DNA from 2 places in the Providencia sp. PROV200 genome. Region 1 is predicted to be linked to the other one. Evidence: predicted binding sites of a transcription regulator. Region 1 holds the regulator's gene; the other holds the start of a gene.
The links. Region 1 encodes PhoB, which activates phosphate uptake and scavenging genes when phosphate is short. Its sites were predicted from a motif close to CTGTCATAAAACTGNCNNAT; they were not measured.

Region 1 (6,388 bases):
GGTAGACCCACACCAGTAACCAAAAACCCTAGTGCGGCAGTCCAAACTTGTTCCCCTGCCTGCAAACCAACCATAGGGGGAAAGATAATGTTCCCTGCCCCGACGAATAACGCAAAAGTCATAAAGCCTAATGCGATGATATCTCTTGATGATAAACGATGAGCCATATTATGTTATTTTTAAGTGACAAAATAGAAAATTATGGGTTTGCACTTAGCAACCCTTTGAAATATATATAGCGAGATAGAATTCTGATAAACATACTGTTAACAATATAAAAAAGTATATTTGCTTGTATCACACGAAATGAAAAGTCAAAAAACAGAAAAATTCGCCAATAACTGACAACAAGTAGAACTTTTATAGGGAAAAAAGGCAATAGCAAACCGAAAAACAAGAACAAATAACTAAACTAATTTTCAGAACCAGTGATTACTTTCAGTAAAATCCCAATAATCGTTATATGCTTTGTTCGAAAAATGAACAACTCTTCTTTCTCTAGTGATTGTAATTGACTATTTAACAGAATATATAATTAATGAAATAAAGATTATTAGCATTAAATATATGAATATTGAACTGAATACACATATTGATTAATAAATAGAAATAATCCACTTTATTAATATTTTGATTACATTAATAAAGTGGAGTTATTTACCCATTTTTAAGTTTTTTATCGTCAACAATTAGTACTGTTGGTAACGTAAATGAAAACTCACTCCCTTTCCCTAACTGGCTCGTCACCACCAATTGGCTACTATGATGTTGTAATGCATGTTTAACAATAGCCAACCCAAGTCCAGTACCTCCACCGCCTTGGCGAGAACGTGCTTTATCTACCCGATAAAAACGTTCCGTTAAACGAGAGATATGCTCTGCGGGTATCCCTTGCCCGTTATCTCTCACACTAAAACGCGCCCCTTGTCCGCTTCTCTGCCAATCAACCCAAATTTTTGTGCCTTCAGGCGTATGGCTGATCGCGTTATAGACTAAGTTTGCCACTGCACTACGTAATTGCTCTTCATTACCATGAACACGCAATTTTTCATCAATATGAAACTCAAATTGATGACGCCCTTGGCTTAAACTAAGCGCTTCTTGCTCAATCATTTTGAGAATGACAGGGATATTCACTTGCTCATCAAGGTTAATTTGAGGAGCAACTTCGATACGCGATAACTGCAAAAGCTGTTTGACTAAGTTATCCATACGATGCGTTTGCTCTTGCATGACATGCAATGCTTTTTTATTGACCGCAGTCACGTTTTCTTGATCGTCCATCACTTCAAGGTAACCTTGAATTACCGTAAGAGGCGTCCGTAATTCGTGACTCACATTTGCAAAGAAGTCCCTACGCGCCTTTTCCAAACGACGTTTTTCTGTCACATCCCGCGCAACCATCAATAACTGGCCTTCGGTATACGGTAAAATACGAAACTCAACGATTTCACCACTATTGAGCTCGATAGTCAGCGCTTGGTCATAACGCTTAATGGTGAAGTAGCGGCTAAAATCTGGGTAACGTAATAAATTAAAAATATGTTGGCCATTATCTTCAGGCCAACGAAAGCCGAGTAAAGCCTGAGCATGTCGATTACACCAAAAGATATTGCCTTCGGTTGTCATCATAACCACTGCATCAGGGAGTGACTCTGCACCACTACGAAACCGTTTAATTAACTGGCCTAATTCACGACGGCGTTTTCGATTACGCTGTTGCATCTGGTAGATACCATAAAATATCGGTTCCCACCCACCTCGGCCCTCAGGGGGAAGCATACTTCTATCTAACCATAACCAGTAAGAAAGCTTGAGCAGGTTATACCCATGCCATATCAGAGCGGCAAGTAGCGATATCACTAATAGCCACGCGAGGTGGCCAATAAAAACCGATAAAATAAGAGCGGGTAAGATAAATAAAAACAGCCCCCAAATCAGCTGCTTAATCGATAAACGTTCAAGCACGCATGGCTCTCCCTTTGTGGTTTTTAGTAACGGACAGAAAAACGATAGCCTGTACCACGTACAGTTTGTACCATTTTATCATGACCTTCCGTCTCTAGTGCCTTTCTTAGCCGCCGAATATGGACATCAACAGTTCGATCCTCCACATACACATTGGCTCCCCATACATAGTTCAATAGCTGTTCTCTACTATATACGCGTTCAGGGTGCGTCATAAAGAAATGGAGTAATTTATATTCAGTTGGCCCCATATCAATAGGGATTTCATTGCTAGTGACACGATGAGAGGTAGGGTCTAATGTTAACCCATTCATTTCAATAATGTCTTCCGTCGCCATTGGGGAGATACGACGTAAGATTGCTTTTACCCGAGCAATTAATTCTTTCGGTGAAAATGGCTTAATAAGATAGTCATCCGCGCCAACTTCCAAACCTTTTACGCGGTCTTCTTCTTCTCCTCGTGCAGTTAACATCATGACAGGAACGTCACGTGTTGCACTATCACGCTTCATATGTTTAATGACTTGGATCCCTGAGCCACCGGGGATCATCCAATCCAGTAGGACGAGGTCAGGTAACGGGTCTACGAGTTGTGCAATCGCACTGTCATAATCATCAGCTTCAATAGGCTGAAAACCATTCTGTTCTAATACAAAACAAACCATTTCTCGGATGGGCGCTTCATCTTCAACAACTAGAATGCGTCTTGCCATGATTGTTCCTGTAAAATTAAGAAGACATCTAAAATGTGAAAGCATTATGCGTCACTTTTATGACAGAATTATGAATATCAATGGGTGAAACTCATATTAATCTTTATTTTAGCGGTTAAATGTCATTTAAGTGAAATATTTCCGCAACATAGTTCTGCAACATAGTAATCTACAACGTAGTAATGAGTAATAAAGTCGCAAACATCCCTCAACGAAAGGTATGGATCAGGTATACTTAATTATCGAACGTTCATGCACATTATTGATGATAGGAATTGATAACTCATGCGCATTATTCATACTTCAGACTGGCATCTTGGTCAGTATTTTTTTACCAAAAGCCGTGCGCCTGAGCACCAACATTTCTTAAACTGGCTTGTTGAACAAGTGGAATTACATCAAGTTGATGCGGTCATCGTTGCAGGAGACATCTTCGATACTGGTTCGCCACCGAGCTATGCACGTGAACTATACAATAAATTTATTGTTGATTTACAAAAAACAGGCTGCCAGCTGGTGATTTTAAGTGGTAATCACGATTCTGTTTCTGTGCTCAATGAATCAAGCGCTCTACTTCGTTACTTGAATACACAAGTCATTACGTCTGGAAGTGAGCCGCATGTCGTTACCTTAATAAATAAGCAGGCACAACCCATCGGTTTAGTCTGTGCCATCCCTTTTTTACGTCCTCGAGATATCCAGCTCAGTATCGCTGGGCAAAATAGTGAAGATAAACAACTCTCGCTGCAAACCGCTATTCATGCCCATTACCAAGCCAGCTACCAACTCGCGCTAGAACAGCGAACCGCATTGGGGCTGGATATTCCAATTATTGCCACTGGCCATTTAACGGTTGTCGGTGCAGCCTTAACGGACTCCGTTCGAGATATTTATATTGGTACGTTAGATGCGTTTCCTTCTGGGGCTTTTCCCCCTGCTGATTATATTGCCCTTGGCCATATTCACCGTCCCCAAGTAATTGGAGGACAAGAAAACATTCGCTACTGTGGCTCACCGATTGCATTGAGTTTTGACGAAACAGCGCAACAAAAAAGTGTCTGCCTTGTCGAATTTACTGGAAGTGAATTGACTCAAATCACTCCATTGGACATCCCGACTATTCAACCATTGCAAAGCATTAAAGGCTCGTTAAGCCAAATAGAACAGCAATTAGAGGAATGGAAGGATTACCGAGGTGATAAACCTGTTTGGTTAGATATTGAAGTTGCTTCACAAGATTACCTCGCTGATATCCAACAGCGTATTGAAGCGTTGACACAAGATCTCCCTGTTGAAGTTGTGATACTGCGCCGTGCACGCAAGCAAATACAGGGACAAAGTCAAACCTTGGCCAATGAAACATTAAGTGAGCTCACTGTAGAAGATGTTTTTTTACGTCGCCTTGCCCAAGAGTCTTTAGAGGATCCTGAGCGTGAACAGCGCCTAGTGCAGCTATTTCAACAATCTTATGACGCATTACAAATGAGCAAGGAAAGTTAATATGAAGATTTTAAGTTTACGTTTAAAAAATATTAACTCTCTTCGGGGTGAGTGGAAAATTGATTTCACTGAGGAGCCATTTGCGAGCAATGGCCTGTTTGCCATCACAGGAGCCACAGGTGCAGGAAAAACCACTTTATTGGATGCGATTTGCCTCGCGCTTTATCACCGAACACCGCGTTTAAAAACTATTTCTAATGCACAGAATGAACTGATGACTCGCCACACAGGGGAATGCCTTGCTGAGGTAGAGTTTGAAGTCAAAGGCAAAGCTTATCGTGCTTTTTGGAGCCAACGTCGAGCAGGAGGGAAACCTGATGGCAATTTACAACAGCCTAAGGCGGAGCTTGCAACGGTTACTGATGGAAAAATATTGGCCGTAAAAATCACAGAGATAAAAGAATTAATAGCGCAAATAACTGGGCTGGATTATGAGCGCTTCACTAAATCAATTTTACTCTCTCAAGGGGACTTCGCGGCTTTTTTAAATGCCACTGAAAAAGAACGTGCTGATTTACTTGAAGAAATAACAGGAACCGAAATTTATAGCCAAATATCAATTTATATTTTTAATCAACACAAGCAAGCCAAAATTGACTTAGATTTGCTAAAGGCAAAGGCACAAAGCATTAATTTACTCACTGAAGCAGAACACCAAGAGTTATTAGTACAGCAAAATCATTTACTTGAACAAGAGACTCAAACCAAGCAACAGCGGGCTCGCCACCAACAAGGCGTCAATTGGTGGCAACAATACCACCAGCTCACCCAACGCATGCAGTCACTTGATGATGAACTCAAAAAAAATGAGCTTGAGTTCCAAGCCGCACAGCCTCAGTTGAAAAGATTGGCTGATAGCGCCCCTGCCGAGTCGCTTCGCCCGTTATGGCAAGAAGTTGAGCGCCAACAGCAACAGCTCACTGAGTACACGAATAAACAGCAACAGTTGAAACTTAGCCTACAGACCCAGAAAGCTGAACGTGCCCCACTGCAAGAAAAGTTGTTGAAATCACAATCTGAGTATCAACAACACCTTGATTTTGCCAAGCAACAACATCAATTGATTGATGAAACTGTCAGGCCTCTGGATAACCAAATTACACAATTAAAGCAGCAACAAGCTGAAGTTACGCAGCAAATCGAACAACAACAAATCACGCTCCAGCAAAAGCAGCGCTTAGTTGATGAGACACAAAGTCAGATCCACACTGCGCACCTTGAGTTAAAGAAACTCCATTTATTCCTTGAAGAACACCCAAAAGACGCTGAGCTCAATGCGCACATCGGCAGCTGGCAACAACAAGGCCATTTTATATTCGAATTAGCTGACAAACTGGCGAGTTTGCATAAAAAACAACAAAGTACCTCAAATGAAGTTGCACAGTTACAGCGGCAACAGCAGCAAAAAGCGGAAACTTTAACCCAAAAACGTCTCGAGTTAGAACACAGCACTGTCACATTCAAAAAACTAGAAGAAAGCTACAAACAAAGCCAAGAAAAACATGACATTAACGCCATCAATCAACACATTGAACAGCTACAAGCACGCTTACAACATGCTAAATTATTGCCATTAATATTATCTCAATGCCTTAACGCACAAACGCAGAAACAAAAACAGACCCAGAAAAATGTTGAATTAGCACAAGATATCACCACCACGCAAAAAACGTTGGGCATTGCCCTAACGCGCATGAATGAATTGACGCCACTCATCAAACTAACCAATGACAAATTACAATTAGAACAAAAAATTGTTAGCCTAGAGCATGAACGTCAGCAACTCATAGCGGGTAACCCCTGCCCATTATGCGGAGCAACAGAGCACCCTGCCGTTAACGATTATCAATCAATTCACCTCAGTGAAACACAGCAACAACTTATTGAGCTTACAAATAAACTCGACCAATTAAAGCAACAACAAACTCAGTTAGAATCACAACTTCACACACAAAAACAACGCAAAAACGAAAATTTACAGCAACAGCAGCAAATCAATGAACAACTTGATACCTTTAACCAACAGTGGCAAAAAACATGTGAGCAAGCACTCACACCTGAATTAGCCCAAAATGAACCTGCCGTCACACTTTTCGTTAATCAATTAACGGAACAGTTAGCTACACAACAGAAAATAGTTGCTGATATGACAGTGCTAGAGCGCGAATATCAGCAAGCTAAATATCAACTACACGAGCAACAAGCAG
Region 2 (6,388 bases), 2.0 Mb from region 1:
GCACTGCTGAAGTATGGACCGTCGGCAGAGCGCTACGGACATGGCAGTTCTACTTGATTGCTGCGACTTATACCTCGTTTTTATGGTGCGGGATCACAGTAAACAGTTTTGCCGTTGCCCATATTGAAGAGCGTGGATTTGGTATGACGGTTGCGGTTTCATTACTCAGCACAATGGCTTTCGTTAATGCATTTTCAAGATTTATTGGTGGGGCGGCGGGTGAATGGTTAGAACCGAAGAAACTATTAATCGGTAGCCTAATTATCATGGTGTTAGGTGTTATTTTCCTCAGTATTGCCACCTCATGGCTTTGGCTTATTCTGTTTGTGTTATGCGTGGGTATTGGCTACGGCATGACCTTTTTGGCATCCAGTGTTTTACTGTCAAATTATTTTGGTCGAGGCCCATACCTAGAGCTATTTTCTGTGGTGAATTTAATCTCAACCGTTGCCTGTTTAGCGCCTTTCATTGCCGGTGGTATCAAAGACTTAACTGGCAGTTTCACCCCTGCATTTTTGGTTATTGCCGCGCCTGTTATCATCATTTTATTGCTTACTTTGATGATGAAGCCCCCTGCCCTCTATCACAAATAAAAAATCCCGAGTGATTAACTCGGGAAAAATTGAAACCAAAGGGAAAATAAGCTTAAGACCAGATATTGGATCAAAACATAGCGTTTATTTGCGCCTCCGAAAACCAAACAGAGGCGCAAAATTAATTAAGGTTTTAACAACTCGGGGACTTTTAATAAGATAAATTCGTTATCATCCGCTTTATTTGGTTCGCGGCTAGATGAAAACGGAAAATTATTGTCATTACCAACAATAATGTGTTCACTATCAACCACATCAACGTTTTCAATGGTGAAGAATGGGAAGGTAAACACGCCATCATTTAGCGGCTTTCTTGCCATATTATTCGGGTCTTTGATATTCATCAAATCAATATAAGCCTGCTTATCTACTGGTTTGCCTATATTGTTATCTGAAAATTCAATACGATAGACTCGCTTAAATTTAGCGAGATTACTGAAGCAATTTTCCGTATTAGCACTTTTCGTCCCACAAGCTTTATCTGCCGTGCCTTCACCATTATCACGCTCAATAATTAAGCCGTGGGTATCATCAATGAGATTGAAATCACCAATGGCATTTTGATTGTCTTCAAAGACATACAACCAGCTTCTACCCGTCCAATCTTGTTTTTTTACATCAAACTCAAGAATACGTGCTGCGCGTTTGCCCTCAACATTCTCATAGTCTTGCTTCTCATCAAGCCAAATCGCACCTTCTAGCATTGGATAGAGCTTAGAACCGTCTGGTGATGAAGCCATACCTTCAAAACCTTTCGAACGATTAACTTGGAAAGTTACTTTATCTGCAGGTTTACCCGGTGTTATGATTTGATAGTGATCAGGAGAAACCACTTTCTTTCCATCAACTTGTGTTTCAAACAAGGCTAATACCTTGCCATCCAAATCCATTTTGATTAGGTAAGGGCCAAACTCATCGCCAACCCATAGAGCACCATCCGCAAATTGAAAGCTTTCAGGGTCAAAATCACTGCCTGTTAAATAGCGTTCTTTTGTGCTCTCATTCGTAATATGAAAAGGAATAATTTTATCGGGGTCATGGAAGAAAACCGTTTTTAATGGCGTTGTATTACCTGATTGAAAATCAATATCATATTGAGTGACATACAACATAGAATCAGGGGAATTTACTTTATTGCCGAATCCATTGTCGGTTAAAACCCAGTAGGTCCCGTCCGCCATGCGTTTGATACCCGAGTGCCCTTGCCGTGGCTGGCCTTTGATTGGAATATGCATTCCTGTTGGGCGATCCGCGGATTTACCTTCCACTTTCCCTAAGCTATCAACACGAGCGCCAGTGGTAAATTTACCACTTACTTGCATGTCTGAAGGTGCATTTTCGGGGGAAGAAACCGTTGAATTAACAGGAAGAATGGAGTGACCCGCCAATGTCGCGGGCACTTCTTGTTGTGCAAACCCTGTGATGCTAAATGAAATTAAACCAGCCAATAAAGAGAACGAGCCCAGCTTACGTTTAATCGAATGGTTATTCTGCATTGTTATGTTTCCATTATAAGGCTATCAATAATTGATGGCGGAATCATAACGTCGATGAATGAAGATTTTATGAAGGATTTTAGACAGTTATTTTACTGAAAACATGTATTTTATAATGTTCAATATATCGTGGTATTAAGCTATTTCCTTAATACCACGATATTTTAAATAATGCGATATGTGTTCCAGCTATCCGAGCGCAATCAACACCCATTCAGCTTGAAGTATCACGAGTATTTAACTATTAGGTAAGCGCCGGTGTTGCCCCCCCGTCCCTAACAAACGTAGCCCCAACCAGCTACCGCAAATAGACAGTAAAATTGCTGCACACAAAGGTAAAAACACCCACATACGCCATTCTGGCTGCCAAGGAAAATCAAACACTTTACTTTGCAACAACCATAATGCAATTTCTGCCCCAAATGCCGCGGCAAGCCCTGCCATTAAGCCAAGTAAAGCAAATTCGCTCCACAGGGTTCGACGCATCAATTTTTTACTGGCTCCCAGAGTTCGGTACACCACTAATTCACGTTCCCGTTGGCTCATACCCACTTGAATTTGAGCCAATAATAGCAACAGCCCACAGAAAATAACCAGCACTACCATCACCTCAAGAGCTTGGCTCACTTGCTGAAGAATTTGCTGAATTTGGGTGATAATGGCACCGGTGTCGAGCACATTAATGGTTGGGTAATGGCGGCTAAGTTGCGTTAATAGCTGCCCATCACCTTCATAGTGGAAGCTGCTCAGCCAAGTAGCTGGCATCTGAGAAAGACTTTCTTCAGAGAAAATAAAATAGAAATTCGGGCGCAAGCTTTCCCAATCAACCGTACGAATGCTACTTACTGTCGCACTAAAGACCTGAGCCCCTGCGTTAAATGTAAGTTTATCACCTAATTTCAATCCGAGCTCTTTAACGACCGTTTGCTCAATTGAGACTTCCCCAGCTTTTGGTGGCCATGTCCCTTCGTCAACCACATTCGCTGGCGCTAAATCAGATTGCCAAGTTAGGCTTAATTCACGTCGCACGGTATTATTATTTGGGTCACGTTGGTCGGCCCATTCAATCGCTGACTGGTCATTAATATTGGTTAAACGCGCTAACACCACCGGGTTGAACTCTGTGGGTTTCACATCAAACTCAGCCAATAGCTTGGTGACAGGCTCAAGCTGTGACTGGTTCATATTGATCAAGAAATAATTTGGGCTATCCGCAGGTAATTGCTGTTGCCAACGGTCAAGTAAATCACCGCGCACTAAAATCAGCAGCGCCAACAACATAAATGACAACGAAAATGCACTCATTTGTGTGATGGTTTGCAACGGCTGGCGCAGTAGACGGCTTACCGATAAACGCAAACTTAATTGGCGGAACTTAATATGGCGCAGCCCCCACAAACCAACCCAACCAATCAGCGCCAGTAGAATGGCAACCACGACAATACCGGCCAAAATTGACCACAACAGAGGGTTAACGCCAGCAAATACAAATAAGCCGCCAACCACAATTAAAATAACAATCGGCAGATAATAATATAGCGGCCAAACGGGTGACTTGGCATCTTCACGTAATACTCGTGATGGCTGAGTTGCCATCAGTTGGTAATAGGGACGGCTGCCAACAATAATGGCAATAATAAATAATGTACCGATCGCCCAAACCCAAGGCATTGAACTCGCAGGCGGCAATTCCTTCGGCAACATCGCCCCTAAGATTTGCATTAAAATGCCTTCAAAAGCCAAACCTAATAGTGAGCCAAGTAAAGCCGCAGCAATTAAAATCACTAACCACTGCCCAATAATCCATTGACGTAATGCGCTACGCCCTGCCCCTAAGGTTTTTAATACAGCAATTAATTGATGGCGGCTACGGCAGTAATGCGTCATTGAAACCACAACCGCAGCAATGGCTAGCAGCAGGGTTAATAAAACTGACAGCAATAAAAACTGTTGAGCACGTTGGAAGGTTTTCCCCACTGCTCCGTTATTTTCGCTTAACGTAAACCAACGCTGATCATTTCGCAGTTCTTGCTCATATTTTTGCTGAAATGCGTCAATAAGCTGACGATCACCGGCAAACATGTCGCGATACGTTAATCGGCTACCTAATTGAATTGCTCCTGTTAATGGTGCATCTTCAATTGCTATTAATACTCTTGGGGCAATCTGAAATGGATTAAAACCGCTGTCAGGCTCTTGAATTAATTTACCCGAAACTTTTAGCGTCGCATCTCCAATATCAATGTTATCCCCTACATTGAGGTTCAATAATTCTAATAACCGTGGTGCGACTAATACCTCCCCTTTTATCGGGGTTAACCCAGCCGGTTCAGTGATAAGATCGCCATATAATGGGTATGCCTTATCCGCTGCTTTCACTAACACCAGTTGTGGCCGAGCCTCTTCATCTTCCGTCGCATAAGCCATGGTAGAAAATGATATTTGCTGGCTGAGCGTTAACCCCTCTTTTTCGGCCTCTTGTAACCATGCAGGGTCGCTTGGATGGGAAGATCGTAACACTAAGTCACCCGCTAACAGTTCACGGCTTTGGTAGCTCATGCTATTTTCGATGCGATCGCTAATTCGCCCTAAAGCCAGTACACAAGCAACCGCAAGGGTAAGTGCAAGCCAAACAATCAGTAGTGAGGGGGTTTTCCATTCACGCCAAAACCAACGCCAAATCATGCTTCTTCCCTCAACTGCCCATCGACCAAGCGCAAGCGGCGTTGGCAGCGCGCAGCCAGTTCGTTATCGTGGGTAACCAAAATCAAGGTTGTTCCATGCTCTTTATTCATGGCAAATAATAAATCTGCAATTTTATCCCCAGTATGACGATCAAGATTTCCCGTTGGCTCATCGGCAAATAAAATCTGTGGGCGGCCATTAAAGGCACGAGCCAGTGCAACACGCTGCTGCTCACCACCGGACAACTGTGCTGGCATATGTTTTAGGCGATCTTTTAAGCCTAAATCCGTCAGTAAACTTGCCGCGTGTTGGTAGCTTTCAGACTCAGATTCACCACGTAACAAAGAAGGAAGTTGCACATTTTCAATAGCATTTAAGGTTGGGATCAACATAAAGGATTGGAACACAAAACCGACACTTTGTGCCCGTAAGCGTGCCCGCTGCTCTTCATCCATTTTAGTGAGGTCTTGGCCTAATAAATTAACCGTTCCACTGGAGCCGTCATCCAACCCCGCAATGATCCCTAACAAGGTTGATTTCCCCGAACCTGATTCCCCAATTAACGCAATTGTTTGCCCGGACTCGACAATTAGCTCAACTCCTTGCAATATAGTCAGTTCATGTTCACCTTGACCAACACGTTTAATGAGATGATGAACTTCAAGAATATTATTCGCCGACATATATTGGTATTTCTCCTGTTACTGACTGCAAGTGGGCACGCACTTGCGTCAACTAAGCTATTAATCTTAGGTGATAGCCTGAGTGCAGGCTACCGTTTACCGGCTGAGCAGGCTTGGGCCTCCTTGCTTGCCGAACGCTGGCAGAAACTTTCCCCACCCGTTGCTATTGTTAACGGTAGTATTAGTGGGAATACCTCTGCACAGGGGTTAGAACGCCTTTCCGTTTTACTCGAACAAAACAAACCTAACTGGGTGTTGATCGAATTAGGTGCAAATGATGGCTTACAAGGTCTCCCAGTAGAGCAACTCGAAGCTAATTTACAGCAAATTATCGATCAAATCGTGCAATCGGGCGCGAAACCGCTCTTAATGCAAATTCGCATTCCACCTAACTATGGCAAACGTTATACGACAAGTTTCGAAAAAGTCTATCCGAAATTGGCGCAAAGTAATCAAATCCCATTACTGCCGTTTTATATGGAAACCGTGATAACTAAGCCTGAATGGATACAACAAGATGGTATTCACCCTACCGTTGAAGCCCAGCCATCCATTGCTGATTTTATGGAAAAACAGCTTTTCGAACATATTTTACCGTTTAGTAAATAAAACAGACGTTAAACAAGGTATTAAACGCTCTTTTATACCCGAAATAGATTCAGTTGCATGAAACCAAGGTAAAGTTATGCAAACATCGGCACGAAACAAAAAATCAGTCCTGGTCACAGGTGCATCAAGCGGTATTGGCTTTTGTGCTGCACAAACACTTCGGCAGCGTGGCTACCATGTTATTGTGGCCTGCCGTAAAGAAAGCGATATTTTGCGCCTAAAAGAGCTAGGTTATGACACGGTATCCCTTGACCTCGATGATAAGAATAGCATAGAAACCGCGGCTAAAACGGTGCTAACGCTCTGTAATCATCGCCTTTTC

Region 2: the regulator PhoB is predicted to act here: its motif matches at 2,157-2,176, upstream of M1E86_RS14375 (esterase-like activity of phytase family protein).

What each region holds. Positions count from the first base shown of each region.
Region 1 is NZ_CP096307.1:826,929-833,316, reverse strand. Features, by position in the region: gene brnQ (branched-chain amino acid transport system II carrier protein) at 1-167, opposite strand, end outside; gene phoR (phosphate regulon sensor histidine kinase PhoR) at 658-1,968, opposite strand; gene phoB (phosphate regulon transcriptional regulator PhoB) at 1,992-2,681, opposite strand; gene sbcD (exonuclease subunit SbcD) at 2,967-4,181, shown strand; gene M1E86_RS03520 (AAA family ATPase) at 4,183-6,388, shown strand, end outside.
Region 2 is NZ_CP096307.1:3,111,815-3,118,202, forward strand. Features, by position in the region: gene M1E86_RS14370 (CynX/NimT family MFS transporter) at 1-593, shown strand, start outside; gene M1E86_RS14375 (esterase-like activity of phytase family protein) at 719-2,089, opposite strand; gene ybbP (putative ABC transporter permease subunit YbbP) at 2,327-4,774, opposite strand; gene ybbA (putative ABC transporter ATP-binding protein YbbA) at 4,771-5,457, opposite strand; gene tesA (multifunctional acyl-CoA thioesterase I/protease I/lysophospholipase L1) at 5,425-6,066, shown strand; gene M1E86_RS14395 (SDR family oxidoreductase) at 6,143-6,388, shown strand, end outside.